DNA from 2 places in the Kyrpidia sp. genome. Region 2 is predicted to be linked to the other one. Evidence: predicted binding sites of a transcription regulator. Region 2 holds the regulator's gene; the other holds the start of a gene.
The links. The regulator CtsR, encoded in region 2, represses protease genes until heat stress. The targets are predictions, from matches to a motif close to ATGGTCAATAAAGGTCAAACA.

Region 1: the regulator CtsR is predicted to act here: its motif matches at 4,032-4,052, upstream of clpP (ATP-dependent Clp endopeptidase proteolytic subunit ClpP).

What each region holds. Positions count from the first base shown of each region.
Region 1 is NZ_JAILZZ010000048.1:5,902-11,840, reverse strand. It holds gene K6T64_RS13650 (cysteine desulfurase family protein) at 1-890, opposite strand, end outside; gene K6T64_RS13645 (glyceraldehyde-3-phosphate dehydrogenase) at 993-2,045, opposite strand; gene K6T64_RS13640 (class I SAM-dependent methyltransferase) at 2,277-3,404, opposite strand; gene clpP (ATP-dependent Clp endopeptidase proteolytic subunit ClpP) at 3,401-3,979, opposite strand; gene K6T64_RS13630 (hypothetical protein) at 4,144-4,305, opposite strand; gene K6T64_RS13625 (cysteine hydrolase family protein) at 4,405-4,878, opposite strand; gene K6T64_RS13620 (hypothetical protein) at 4,883-5,176, opposite strand; gene K6T64_RS13615 (LON peptidase substrate-binding domain-containing protein) at 5,169-5,795, opposite strand.
Region 2 is NZ_JAILZZ010000006.1:94,652-100,590, forward strand. It holds gene K6T64_RS04415 (ATP-dependent Clp protease ATP-binding subunit) at 1-322, opposite strand, end outside; gene mcsB (protein arginine kinase) at 425-1,492, opposite strand; gene K6T64_RS04425 (UvrB/UvrC motif-containing protein) at 1,511-2,014, opposite strand; gene K6T64_RS04430 (CtsR family transcriptional regulator) at 2,020-2,481, opposite strand; gene K6T64_RS04435 (TetR/AcrR family transcriptional regulator) at 2,737-3,315, shown strand; gene K6T64_RS04440 (amino acid ABC transporter ATP-binding protein) at 3,397-4,119, opposite strand; gene K6T64_RS04445 (amino acid ABC transporter permease) at 4,106-4,780, opposite strand; gene K6T64_RS04450 (basic amino acid ABC transporter substrate-binding protein) at 4,903-5,700, opposite strand; rRNA gene rrf (5S ribosomal RNA) at 5,861-5,939, opposite strand, start outside.

The sequences.
Region 1 (5,939 bases), on a different contig from region 2:
AGGTTCACGATATGAGGCGCCCCGTCTGGGGGTGAATTCAGCCTGTGTCCGGGCACCTTTTGCCGCAACACCTCGATAAAAGCCGCATGAATCTCCGACAACTGCCTGACGGCTTCCTGACCGTGGGCCAGCCACCACCGGCAGGCCGCCCCCATTCCGGCGATAGCCGGCACCCCCGGGGTTCCCGAGCGCCGCCCCGCCTCTTGGCCCCCACCGTGAAGCAGCGGCTCGCATTTCAGGCCTTCCCGGATATACAGCGCTCCTGCTCCTTTGGGACCGTGGATTTTATGGGCGCTGAGAGAGATCAAGTCGACTCCGGTCAAGGGTACGGCCAATTTGCCAAAGGACTGGACCGCGTCAATATGAAAAATGACCTTGGGCAAGCGCTTGAGCTGTTGGCCCAGGGTCTGTACCGGCTGAATCGCTCCCGTCTCGTTGTTGACGTGCATCACCGAGACCAGGATCGTGTCTTCCCGCAACGCCCCAAGCACCGCCCGGGCATCCACCACTCCGTTTGGTTCCGGAGGGACCCGGGTGACCTCGAAACCGACCTGCTCCAGGAAACCGCAGGTTTCCAGAACGGCGGCGTGCTCCACCGCCGTGGTCACGATGTGCTTGCCCCGTCCCCGGTGTGCCAGGGCCGTCCCCACCAGGGCGGCGTTAATCGCCTCGGTGCCCCCGGAGGTGAATACGATCTCCTTCGCTTTGACGCCGAGCAACCGGGCCACATCCGCCCGGGCGTCCTCTATCACGTCCTCCGCCGCCAACCCCAGGCGATGCGCCGAAGAAGGATTGCCGTATTGCTCCCGCAGTGCAGCCGTTGCCGCCTCCACCACTTCCGGAAGCGGCCGCGTGGTCGCACTGTTGTCTAGATAGATCAACCGCTTCACCTCCCACCGCTGGCGGTTCGTTTACCATTATAAAAAAGCCCCGGTCAACGGTACAACCGCTGTCCAGGGCTCTTTGTTCTCAGGACCCGGAGCGATCCGGGATCAGCCGCCGAACGCGCCCACCACGGCCTCCCCGGGCGTTTGACGCTCCAACCCATGCCGCCCAATGTAGCGAACCAGATCCACCACCCGGCAGGAGTACCCCCATTCGTTATCGTACCAGGCCATGACCTTGATCATCCGGTCTCCCACCTGCATTGTGGAGAGTCCATCCACGATGGCCGATGCGCTGCGTCCGACAAAATCGATGGAAACCAGGGGCTCCTCCGTGTAATCGAGCACCCCACGCATCTGACCGAGGGAGGCCTCCCGCAACGCCCGGTTGACCTCCTCCACCGTGGCCGGCTCTTCCAAGGTTGCCACCAAGTCCACGATGGATACGTCTGGAGTAGGCACCCGGAGGGAGATCCCGTCCAGCTTACCCGCTAACTCCGGCAATACCTTGCCCACCGTTTTCGCCGCTCCGGTGGTGGTGGGAATGATCGACTGCCCACACGCCCGGGCCCGGCGCAGATCTTTGTGGGGATTATCCAAATTCCGCTGGTCATTGGTATAAGCGTGAACCGTCGTCATCATGCCCTGAACAATGCCAAACCGATCGTGAATCACCTTGGCCACCGGAGCCAGGCAGTTCGTCGTACAGGAGGCCGCCGAAAGGATGTGATGCCGGGAAGGATCATACACATCTTCGTTGACACCCATGACGATGGTGACATCTTCGTTTTTCCCAGGGGCGGTAATGACCACTTTTTTCGCGCCCTGCTGCAAATGTTTACTGGCTCCATCCCGATCCCGAAATTTCCCCGTCGCCTCGATGACGATGTCGACGCCGAGATCCCCCCAGGGTAGCTGCAGTGGATCCCGATCGCTCAGCAGCCGGATCTCCCGGCCGTTCACCCACAGGCAACCGTCCCCGGCCTCCACGTCTCCGCGGAATAAACCGTGGACCGAGTCGTACTTCACCAAGTGTGCCAATGTTGCCGCGTCCGCTGTGGCGTTGACGGCCACGATATCCACATCGCTAAATCGCAGTGCCGCCCGCAAAACCATCCGGCCGATTCGTCCAAATCCGTTGATGCCGACTCGAATTGCCATCGACCTGCCTCCCTACCCGCAGATTCCTCCCTTCCATTGTACATGGTTTCACCCGATTGTTCTATACTGTTTTTCATGACCCTTGAAAAAGTATGTCACATTTCCGCGAACATCGGGAAAACCCATCAAAGTCCAGAGCCTGTGATTACGGTTGCGCCCCCCGGAGGATAAACGCCAGCCCCATGATCAGAAACAAGGCGCCGGCCAGCACAAGAGCGATGGATAATTTCTTCAGCATTCCGCATCGACCCCTTTACGGATCTCCAACACCCGAAACGCTTCACCGAGACCCCCGGGGAGAAGGAGTTGTTTGATCGCGCGATTCCGCCGGGCCCGAGGATCAAAGGGCTGGTCCGCTGGGCAATCGGACAATTCCCGGGCAATTCCCGCATCCCACAGAAACTCGCCCAAGGACCCTTCAAAAACCACTTCTCCGCCCACTGCCTGGGCGACCCGCCGTAAGACCGTGAAATTCACATCCGCCGTGATATCCCTCTCCCCCGGCTCGTCCCACCACCGATCGAGACACCGGTGCTGAAAAAATGCCCGCAGGGTACCGTGGGGACGATGCGGTCCATACAGGCGATCCTCGTCATCCCCATAATCGACAATGAGGACCAGCCCTTCCCTCAGCTGTTTAAACACGCGACGAATCCAGGCCGTGGCACCGGGGGCCACCTCGAACCCGCACTCGGGAGGTACCCGCGGGCGCCATTCTTCAAAGGCCCGGCGCCCCTCAGGCGAAGCCGGGCCGTACTTTCGAAGCCACCGACCGTCCGGTCCTAGATCCACCCAGGCCTCCTCCAGCCCCTCCGGGCCCTGCCGTAACAAGTGGGCCGGCATCGCATCCAAAAGCTCGTGGGCGATCACTATACCCCGGTCCAACCTCGGCATCTTCTCGGGCCAATCCACCGCCGCCCCGTAGTTCTCCAATCGGCGGGCCTGGTGCTTTCTCCAGGCCGGGGAGATCTCCACGATGGAATACCGGACACTCCCAACCCCTACCTCCGGCCACGCGGCGAAAATCTGCTCCGCCAGCCGTCCGGTCCCGGCGCCAAACTCCACGATTCGTACGTCCGGCCACCCGTACTGGCGGGCGCGCTGCGCCGCCCAAGCCGCGATGGTCTTTCCGTAAACCGGGTGAACATCCGGGGCGGTGTAAAAGTCCCCAGCCCGCCCAAACACATCATGTTCTCTCATGTAATAACCGCCCGCCGGGTCGTACAGCGCCCACTCCATGAAAGTGAAAGCGGTCATAGGCCCTTTCTGGCGAATCCGCTCGGCCAATCGCTCTTTTAAGGGGACCTGCCCCGAAGAAGCACCGGGTTGCCGGGGCTTTGGATCCGACACCTGGCTCACTGTCGGATCACGTCGTCGATCAGGCCGTATTCCTTCGCTTCATCCGCCGACATAAACCGATCGCGATCGGTATCCTCCTCAATCCGGGACAGGGGCTGACCGGTCCTCTCACTGAGAATTCGGTTTAACTTTTCCCGCACCCGCAGAATTCGATCCGCATGGATCTTGATGTCCACCGCCTGTCCTTGGACCCCGCCCAAGGGTTGGTGAATCATGATTTCGCTGTTGGGCAGAGCCCGCCGTTTTCCCTTCGCTCCAGCTGCCAATAGCACCGCTGCCATGCTCGCCGCCATCCCCACACAGATGGTCGCCACATCCGGACGGATGTACTGCATCGTATCGAGGATCGCCATCCCTGCCGTCACCGATCCCCCGGGGCTGTTAATGTACAGCGACACGTCCTTTTCCGGATCCTCGGCCGCCAAGAAAAGCAGTTGGGCGATCACCGAGTTCGCCACCTGGTCATCGATGGGCGTCCCGAGAAAAATAATCCGGTCTTTCAGAAGACGTGAATAAATATCGTACGATCGTTCCCCGCGACTTGTCTGTTCCACCACAATCGGTACAAAATACATACTTTCCCCTCCTTCATCCACCTTTATCCCCATTATGCCATATCGAACTCCAAAGGTCAAAAATGGTCAAAGAAAAAAGCGCCCCAGTATCCTTTGACCAGGGGCGCTCGTTCAAGCCTGACCCGGGCCCATACCTCGAACAGACTGACGGCAACCGGTCAGCCCTACCGAAACCGGACCCCGAATTTCCCCCGGCTGGTCCGGTACAACTCCACTTCCTTTGGGGGGGTGGGTCCATGAATCCGTTTATCCCCTTCCACCCACATGACGGCGCAGTAGGCTTCGAACTTGCTCTCATACAGTCCTGCCCAGTATATCCAGGACATGTTCCATCCCCTTCGCCGCTTTTCGCTTATTGTGCGATGTCGGCAAAGGGTTTATGCTCTCCCCACTCGCAAGGCGGGTGGCCTAAGCGGGACAGATCCTCACATCCAGACCCGGTCCCCGCCCACGTTTAGGATATTCTCATGACCGAGAACCTGCCCCATGACTTTCATCGCCATGGTGTTGGAACCGTGGGTAAAATACGACCCGCACAGCCGCTGCAGGATCTTCACCTTGTAACCGGCGTCCGTGAGGGCAAACATCGTGGCCAGAATTGTGGTCTCAGAATCCACTCCGGCCAGGTGAACCTCTTCGATTCGAGCTTTCTCCAGGTGGTCCCGCACCTCGGGGTTCAGGGCCGAGTACGTCGTTTTCTCCACCACCACCGCCTTGTCGTGGTGCAACAACAGCGTATCCTCGCCTCGGTTATCTTCGTGCACCCAGTGAGTGAGAATAATGAGATCATATTCGTGGCCATGTTCATCCAGGTACTTTTGGCATAGGGTCTCAATGTAATCCAGGGTGTTCCCCAAAAAATCCTCTTGTACATCGGTGATCAGCAGTGCCTTTTTCATCGCCTCACGCCCTTTCTCCGCGATCGTCAGATTCCGTCCTCATGGTATCATCGGGAAATTCGCTTGTAAATCGCTTCACCAAACCGGCACAGACCAGTCTTCCTACTGCCTGATAATACCCCGACGCCGCTTCAAGTAAACGGTCAATCAACTCTTCGGGACAGCCTGTCGCTTGACAGACCTCCCGCTCTCGATGGAGCAGCGGGCCGAACTCTGTCACTTCCCGCCTGGCGGACTCCGCAATCCGGTCCAACTCCTGCAACGGATACCACTCCCAGCCCTTTGCTCCCTTACCCACAGCGACCTCCCCCCGGCTCCGATCGACTCGTCTGATGCAAGGCTTGTTCGAGCCACGAGGAGAGGATGAGCAGCCGTTCACTGGCCCTACCCGAGGCGAGGAGTCGCTGCCGTTCCATGATGTCCAGCTCCAAGGTTCCAGCCACCAGCCAGGTCAGCCGGGCAGGATCCCGGGGGATGTGCCAAGAGGTCTGATTCTGGGGTCGGCGGGCAGCGTTATAATGGTGAAACTGCGCCCTTACCCGGGCGACCAACGCCTCAATCTCCCGAAACGGCTCTTCCACATCGTAGAGGGGTTGTACCCGGGCGGTAAGACAGGGGCCGTCATAAGCGCTATAAAGAACACGGAACCGTTGGCGGCCGATCACCTTGACCGACATTCTCCCGTCCGCGAATTGAGTGACCTCCTGAATCCAGGCCGTTGTGCCTACCCGATGGGGCACCGCCTCATCGCCGACCTCATCCCCGCTTTGAATTAAGGTCACGCCAAAAGGCACCCTTTGCATCAGACACCACTCGATCATCGTGCGGTATCGCCGTTCAAACACGTGCAAAGCCAGAGTCTGGCGGGGGAAGAGCACGGTGTGTAACGGAAACAGCGGGAGGTCAAACCACTCCAATGGAGAATCCCTCCGTTCATGCCTTTACGGCTCGGATTTTCAACCGGATATGCCGGATCCTTCGCGAAATTTGGGTTGTCCGTCCGCCCCATTCTGCGTATGATGATACATAAGAACGAGTTATCTGCTCGTCGGATGATCCGT
Region 2 (5,939 bases):
TATGCTCGGTCCCCACATAGTTATGGCCCAGCTTCCGAGCCTCATCGATAGAGAGCTCAATCACTTTCTTCGCCCGGGGAGTATAGGTCATGGCCGCTCCTTGCCCCGGGCCCCGACCGATGATCTTCTCCACTTCCCGCTGAATCTTCTCGCTGCTCAGCCCTAAACTCATCAGGGCTTTTGCTGCGATTCCGTCCCCTTCCCGGACGAGACCCAGGAGGATATGTTCGGTCCCAATTCCCGAATGCCCGAGGCGACTCGCCTCTTCATGCGCCAGGGCCAATACTTTTTGTGCCCGCTCGGTGAAACGTCCGAACATCATTCGTCAACACCCCCATCGTCTTGTGTATGTCCTGTCCTATACCAACTAACCGCATGATGCGGGGTCCAAATTCCACTCCAGATCACGTCGTGACACCGCCCTTCAGGCGGACAGCGCACGCAGCCGCTCTCGAATCAAGGCCGCCCGGTGCACGTCGCGTTCTTGAGGAGAAAGTTCCCGGCCTTCATAAGTCTGCAGAAGGGCCGGTCGGGTTAACACCATCAGCTCTTTCAAAATTCCTTTAGGCACCCCGGTGATGATGCCGAGGTCGATCCCCAAACGGACATCCGACAATCGTTGCATCGTTTCTTTAGAATCGAGGCGCTTGGCGTACCGCAGGATGCCGTAGGACCGACCGATGCGGTCCTCTAACTCGGGCCTGTTTTGCTCTAGCAGCAACTGCCTAGCCCGCCGTTCATGTTCGATCAGCTGTCGGGTTACCCCGTACAGATTGTGAACGATCTCCTCTTCAGACTGTCCTAAAGTAATTTGATTCGACACCTGAAAGAGATTTCCTACTGCTTCCGTCCCTTCCCCATAAATCCCCCGGACAGCGAGTCCCACTTGGGAGATGGCATGAAGGACCCGGCGAATCTGATCGGTCATCACCAGAGCGGGCAAATGCATCATCACCGAGGCCCGCATTCCCGTCCCGACGTTCGTGGGGCAGGCAGTCAGATATCCTCTTTTTTCATCATATGCCCAATCGAGCGTCGCTTCCAGCGCATCATCCACCCGACTGGCCATGTCCCAGGCAGGTTTGAGTTGTAGCCCGGGGAAAAGGCATTGGATGCGCAAATGGTCCTCTTCGCCCACCATAATGCTGATGATTTCATCGTCCCGAAGCACTACGGCACTCCGCCTGGGGTGTTCCACGAGGTCCGGGCTGATCAAATGTTTTTCCATCAACACCTCTCGGTCTAACTCATGAACTCGATTCATCGGCAACATCTCAAAGTGACCCAAGTCCTGGACCGACGGATGGCGAAGGGCCCGGTTCACCCGCTCCAAAACCTCATCCATCTGTCCCTCGGTGGCCAACATGGGGAAGGGAAGGTCAGCCAGATTCCGAGCCAGCCTGACCCTTGTGCTCATTACCATCTCATCTTCTGGACCGTCGGCGCGCATCCAATAGCTGGATGTCCGATGGACAAAATCCTCCAATGACACCTCACATCCCCCCTCGGTTCACCCGCCGAGCTGTTGCTCGAGAGCCCGGATTTGATCCCGTAGGCGAGCCGCTTCTTCGAATTGTTCCAAGCGAACCTTTTCCTGCAACTGCTCCTTCAGATGCTCCAGTTCCCGCCGCACCCGCAACTTCCCGCCCCCGCGGCGCGGAACTTTGCCGGTGTGAGTGGTGCTGCCGTGGATGCGGCGGAGCATTGGGTCCAAGACTGGATCAAAGGCCTGGTAACAGTTTGGACAACCGAAACGGCTCACCTGGGTGAACTGCTGATAGGTCAAGCCACAAGTCGGACAACGAAGGGTCTGAACCTGGGGAACCCCAGGAGCCGCCTCCCCGCTAAAAAAGCTCCCGAGTAGGTTAGGAAAAGAAAACGCCCCGGGGACAAACTGCAACTCCCCCGATTCGTTGGCACAAATCTCGCATAGGTGTCGTTCCGATTTCTGGCCGTTTACAATCTTCGTCATGTGCACCGTGGCAGGCCGTTTGCCACATTGTTGACAAATCACGATCCTCACCCTCTCAGAAGCTCCACCAGCATCGCTCGAAGCAATCTGGCGCGCAATTGATCGCGATAGGGAATCGGTCCCCGCAGCACGTCCCGGCACACGGCGGCGTGCAACAGGCGCACCTCCCGTTCGGTCACGAATCCATCTTCAAACAGATGATCGATAATATCGTGGGCCTCTCGTTGTGTCACTTCCTCGCCAATGAGGCGAATGAGCTCGTCGTGGATGGGCCGTTCCTGGCCGAATTCCAACTTTCGGATGCGGATATAGCCGCCTCCACCTCGCTTGGATTCAACAATGTAACCGCGTTCCACAGTAAACCGTGTGCTAATGACATAGTTAATCTGAGAAGGAACGCAATTGAACTGTTCGGCGAGTTCGCCTCGCTGGATCTCTACGACGCCATCACGGCTCTGTTGAAGGATCGATTTTAGATGTTGCTCGATCAGATCTGTGATATTACGCATCGACCCTCCCCCTTCAGAGTCGCCCTATGGAGGCGTTTGACTTTGACTAACTTTGACCTTCGGCCTCATTATAACCTTTTCTTGGGGGAGGATGCAAGAGGGCGGCGAAAATTTTTTATCCACCCTGTTTCTTTTCTAGTATGGGTTGTATACTTCAAGATATCCGTCCGATCAGCGGCCTTCATGCCCCTTGCAAGAAGTGGAATTTTTGAGTACACTGGGACAAAACGAACGATTGGTAGGGGAGATCCAACCATGGCGGGGAATAAGTACGAAGAAATCGCTGCAGCGGCCATCCAGCTGTTTGAACAAAAGGGGTACCATGCTACATCAGTTCAGGACATCGCCGATGCGGTAGGACTTCAAAAAGGCAGTCTTTACCACTATATCGCGAGCAAAGAAGAACTGCTGCTCAAGATCACCCACCAGGCCATCAGCGGATTCGTGCGCAGGCTGGAGGAGATCATTGACACGGACCTGCCTGTGGAAGAGCGCTTCCGCCAGGGAATCCGTACGCACATGCAGTATATCACCCAGTACCTTTCCATGTCCACAGTACTGCTCCGGGAAGCTTTTTCACTCGGGGAACCTCATAATGAGGTCATTCGGGATCTAACCGATCGCTACCTGAACCTCTGGACCCAGATCATTGATGAAGGGGTAGCGGCAGGAGTTTTCTACGTAAAGGACAGCCGCATTGCAGCCCTCACCATCCTGGGGTCGTGTAACTGGGTGTACCGATGGTTTAAAGAAGAAGGAAAATACACCGCCGAAGAGATTGCGGATCAGATGGCGGATCTGTTTTTAAACGGCCTCAAAAAGGGAAGGACGTGACAGGTGGCCGCGACTGGGAATCGCACCAGAATGGTTCCCGGGCTGGCAGACACCCCCAGCCCGCGGATGTCGGAATACTGGTCACAGAACCTTGGACAAAAAAGCCCGGGTTCGCTCTTGTTGAGGATGGTCGAACACATCCGCCGGAGTGCCTTCCTCCACGACATAACCGCCATCCATGAATAACACTCGATCGCCCACTTCCCTGGCAAACCCCATCTCATGAGTGACCACCACCATGGTCATACCGTCCCTGGCCAGGTCTTTCATGACGGCGAGGACTTCCCCGACCATTTCCGGATCGAGGGCGGAAGTGGGCTCATCAAACAGCATCACCTTGGGTTTCATGGCCAAAGCCCTGGCGATAGCCACCCGCTGTTGCTGTCCGCCCGACAACTGGTCCGGCATTGCGTTAGCCTTTTCAGGAATACCGACCTTACGAAGCAGTTCCTCGGCTAATTCCGTGGCCTCCGCCTTTGATTTCCCCAGAACTTTGATCGGGCCAATGGTGATGTTATCCATAACGTTCAAATGATGAAACAGGTTAAAGCGTTGGAACACCATGCCGACTTGTTTTCGAATCTCGATCAAGTCCGCTTTATGGCCCGTCAACTCGTGGCCAGCGATGACAATGTGGCCGGAGGTGGGTTTTTCTAGACCATTGAGACAGCGCAGGAACGTGCTTTTTCCTGAACCCGATGGTCCGATGATGACCACAACCTCTTGAGCCGCCACTTCCACGGAAATGTCCTGCAAAACCACGTGGTCGCCAAACTGTTTGCGAAGATTTTTAACGCTGATCAACCTGCAGCCTCCTCTCCAGATACTGCGAAAGCTTGGTCAGCAGGAGAATAACTATAAGGTACAACACCGCCACCGCCGTCCAGAACTGTAGAGCAAAATAAGTGGTAACGATGACACTTTGTGCTGCTCGAACGAGCTCCGTGATGGAAATGACCGACAACAGAGACGTGTCTTTGATCGTTTGAATAAACTGGTTGACAAGGGGCGGAATCATTCGTTTGAACGCTTGGGGCAAAATGATATATCGCATTTTTTGGTACGACGTCATACCAATGCTCTCCGCGGCCTCCCACTGGCCTTTATCGACGGATAATATGCCCGCCCGGATAATCTCGGTGATATAAGCGCCTTCATTCAGCGCCAGCGCTGCAGCCCCGGCTAGTAACGTGTAAAAATCCCCAAACCATTGGTGGAGGGGGAGGACCTGGGGCAAGCCGAAATAAATGAAAAAGATCTGGACCAAGAGCGGAGTGCCTCGGAAAATATCAACGTATACCGTACCCAAGGCGCGAAGAATGCGACTACCCGAGAGACGAAAAAGAGCGAAGATCAAGCCCAGAACTGTCCCGAGAACCACGGCGTACAAGGAGTACTCCAGGGTATAACCTAGTCCCTGGATCAGCATGGAGGAATTCTGCAATACCGATTGCCAAGCTTCCATGTTTCCCCTCCTTACAGCTTCTAGCCGGCGGAACCAACCCCTGGGGAACATGAATCGGCCGTCAGAACCCGCCGGAGCGATCCTGACGGCCGCCAATTCCATGCCAGGTGAAGATTTACCTCTCAGTGTTTAATCTTGCCATTGGGTTCGTCGCCAAAATACTGTTGATACAGTTTGTCATAAGTGCCGTCGGCCATCACCTGTTTCAGACCGTCATTGATTTTCTGAAGCAGGTCTGGTGCGTTCTTCCGCACAGCAATCCCGTAGTCCTCACCGGTCAACAGCGGGCCTACGATCTTTACGTTATCGTGACCCGTCCTGATATAGTTCAGATTAACGGGATTGTCGAACACGACAGCATCTGCCCCGCCATTCTGCAGTTCACTGTAGGCGTCGCTGATGTTGGTAAACCGTTTCACATTGACACCGGGTTTCTTGCTAAACATCAGATCCGCGGTGGTACCCAGTTTTACGGCAACAGTCTTCCCGGTGAGATCGTCGGGGCCGTTAATTGTGGTATTATCCTTTTTCACAAGGATAGATAGCCCGGAATGATAATAAGGATCCGAGAAATTCACAGATTTCTTGCGGTCGTCCGTAATGGTGATACCGGCGACGGCCACGTCAATATCCCCGGTCTGTAGGGCGGGAATGAGCCCCTGGAAGTCCATCGTCTTCAGGTCGACTTGCATATTCTCCTTCTGCGCAATGGCTTTGATTAAATCGATATCAAAACCGGTAACCTGGCCATTTTTCTCCGTTTCAAAAGGCGGAAATGTCGTATCGGCCCCCACGTGCAATGTGACCGGCTGGGCTTGGCCACTCTGACCACTGCTCGAAGACGTTGACGACCCTGTACCGCAACCGGCCAGGGTTAGACCCAACACAAGGGCCCCAAGTCCAAAAGCAAGTCTTCTCATACAACTGACCCCCCTTTATTTTTAAATATCTGTGTCCGATAGGTTGTTATAACATATCGAAGCTCGGTGTACAGTGGGAGCCCATGGCAGTCGATTTCGATGGACGACGTGCATATAGGAAAGCCCCGCAGGAAAGATCCTGCGGGGCTTGCGGGAACGCGCCCGGCAACGTCCTACTCTCCCAGGGCCCTGCGGCCCAAGTACCATCGGCGCTGGAGGACTTCACTTCTGTGTTCGGA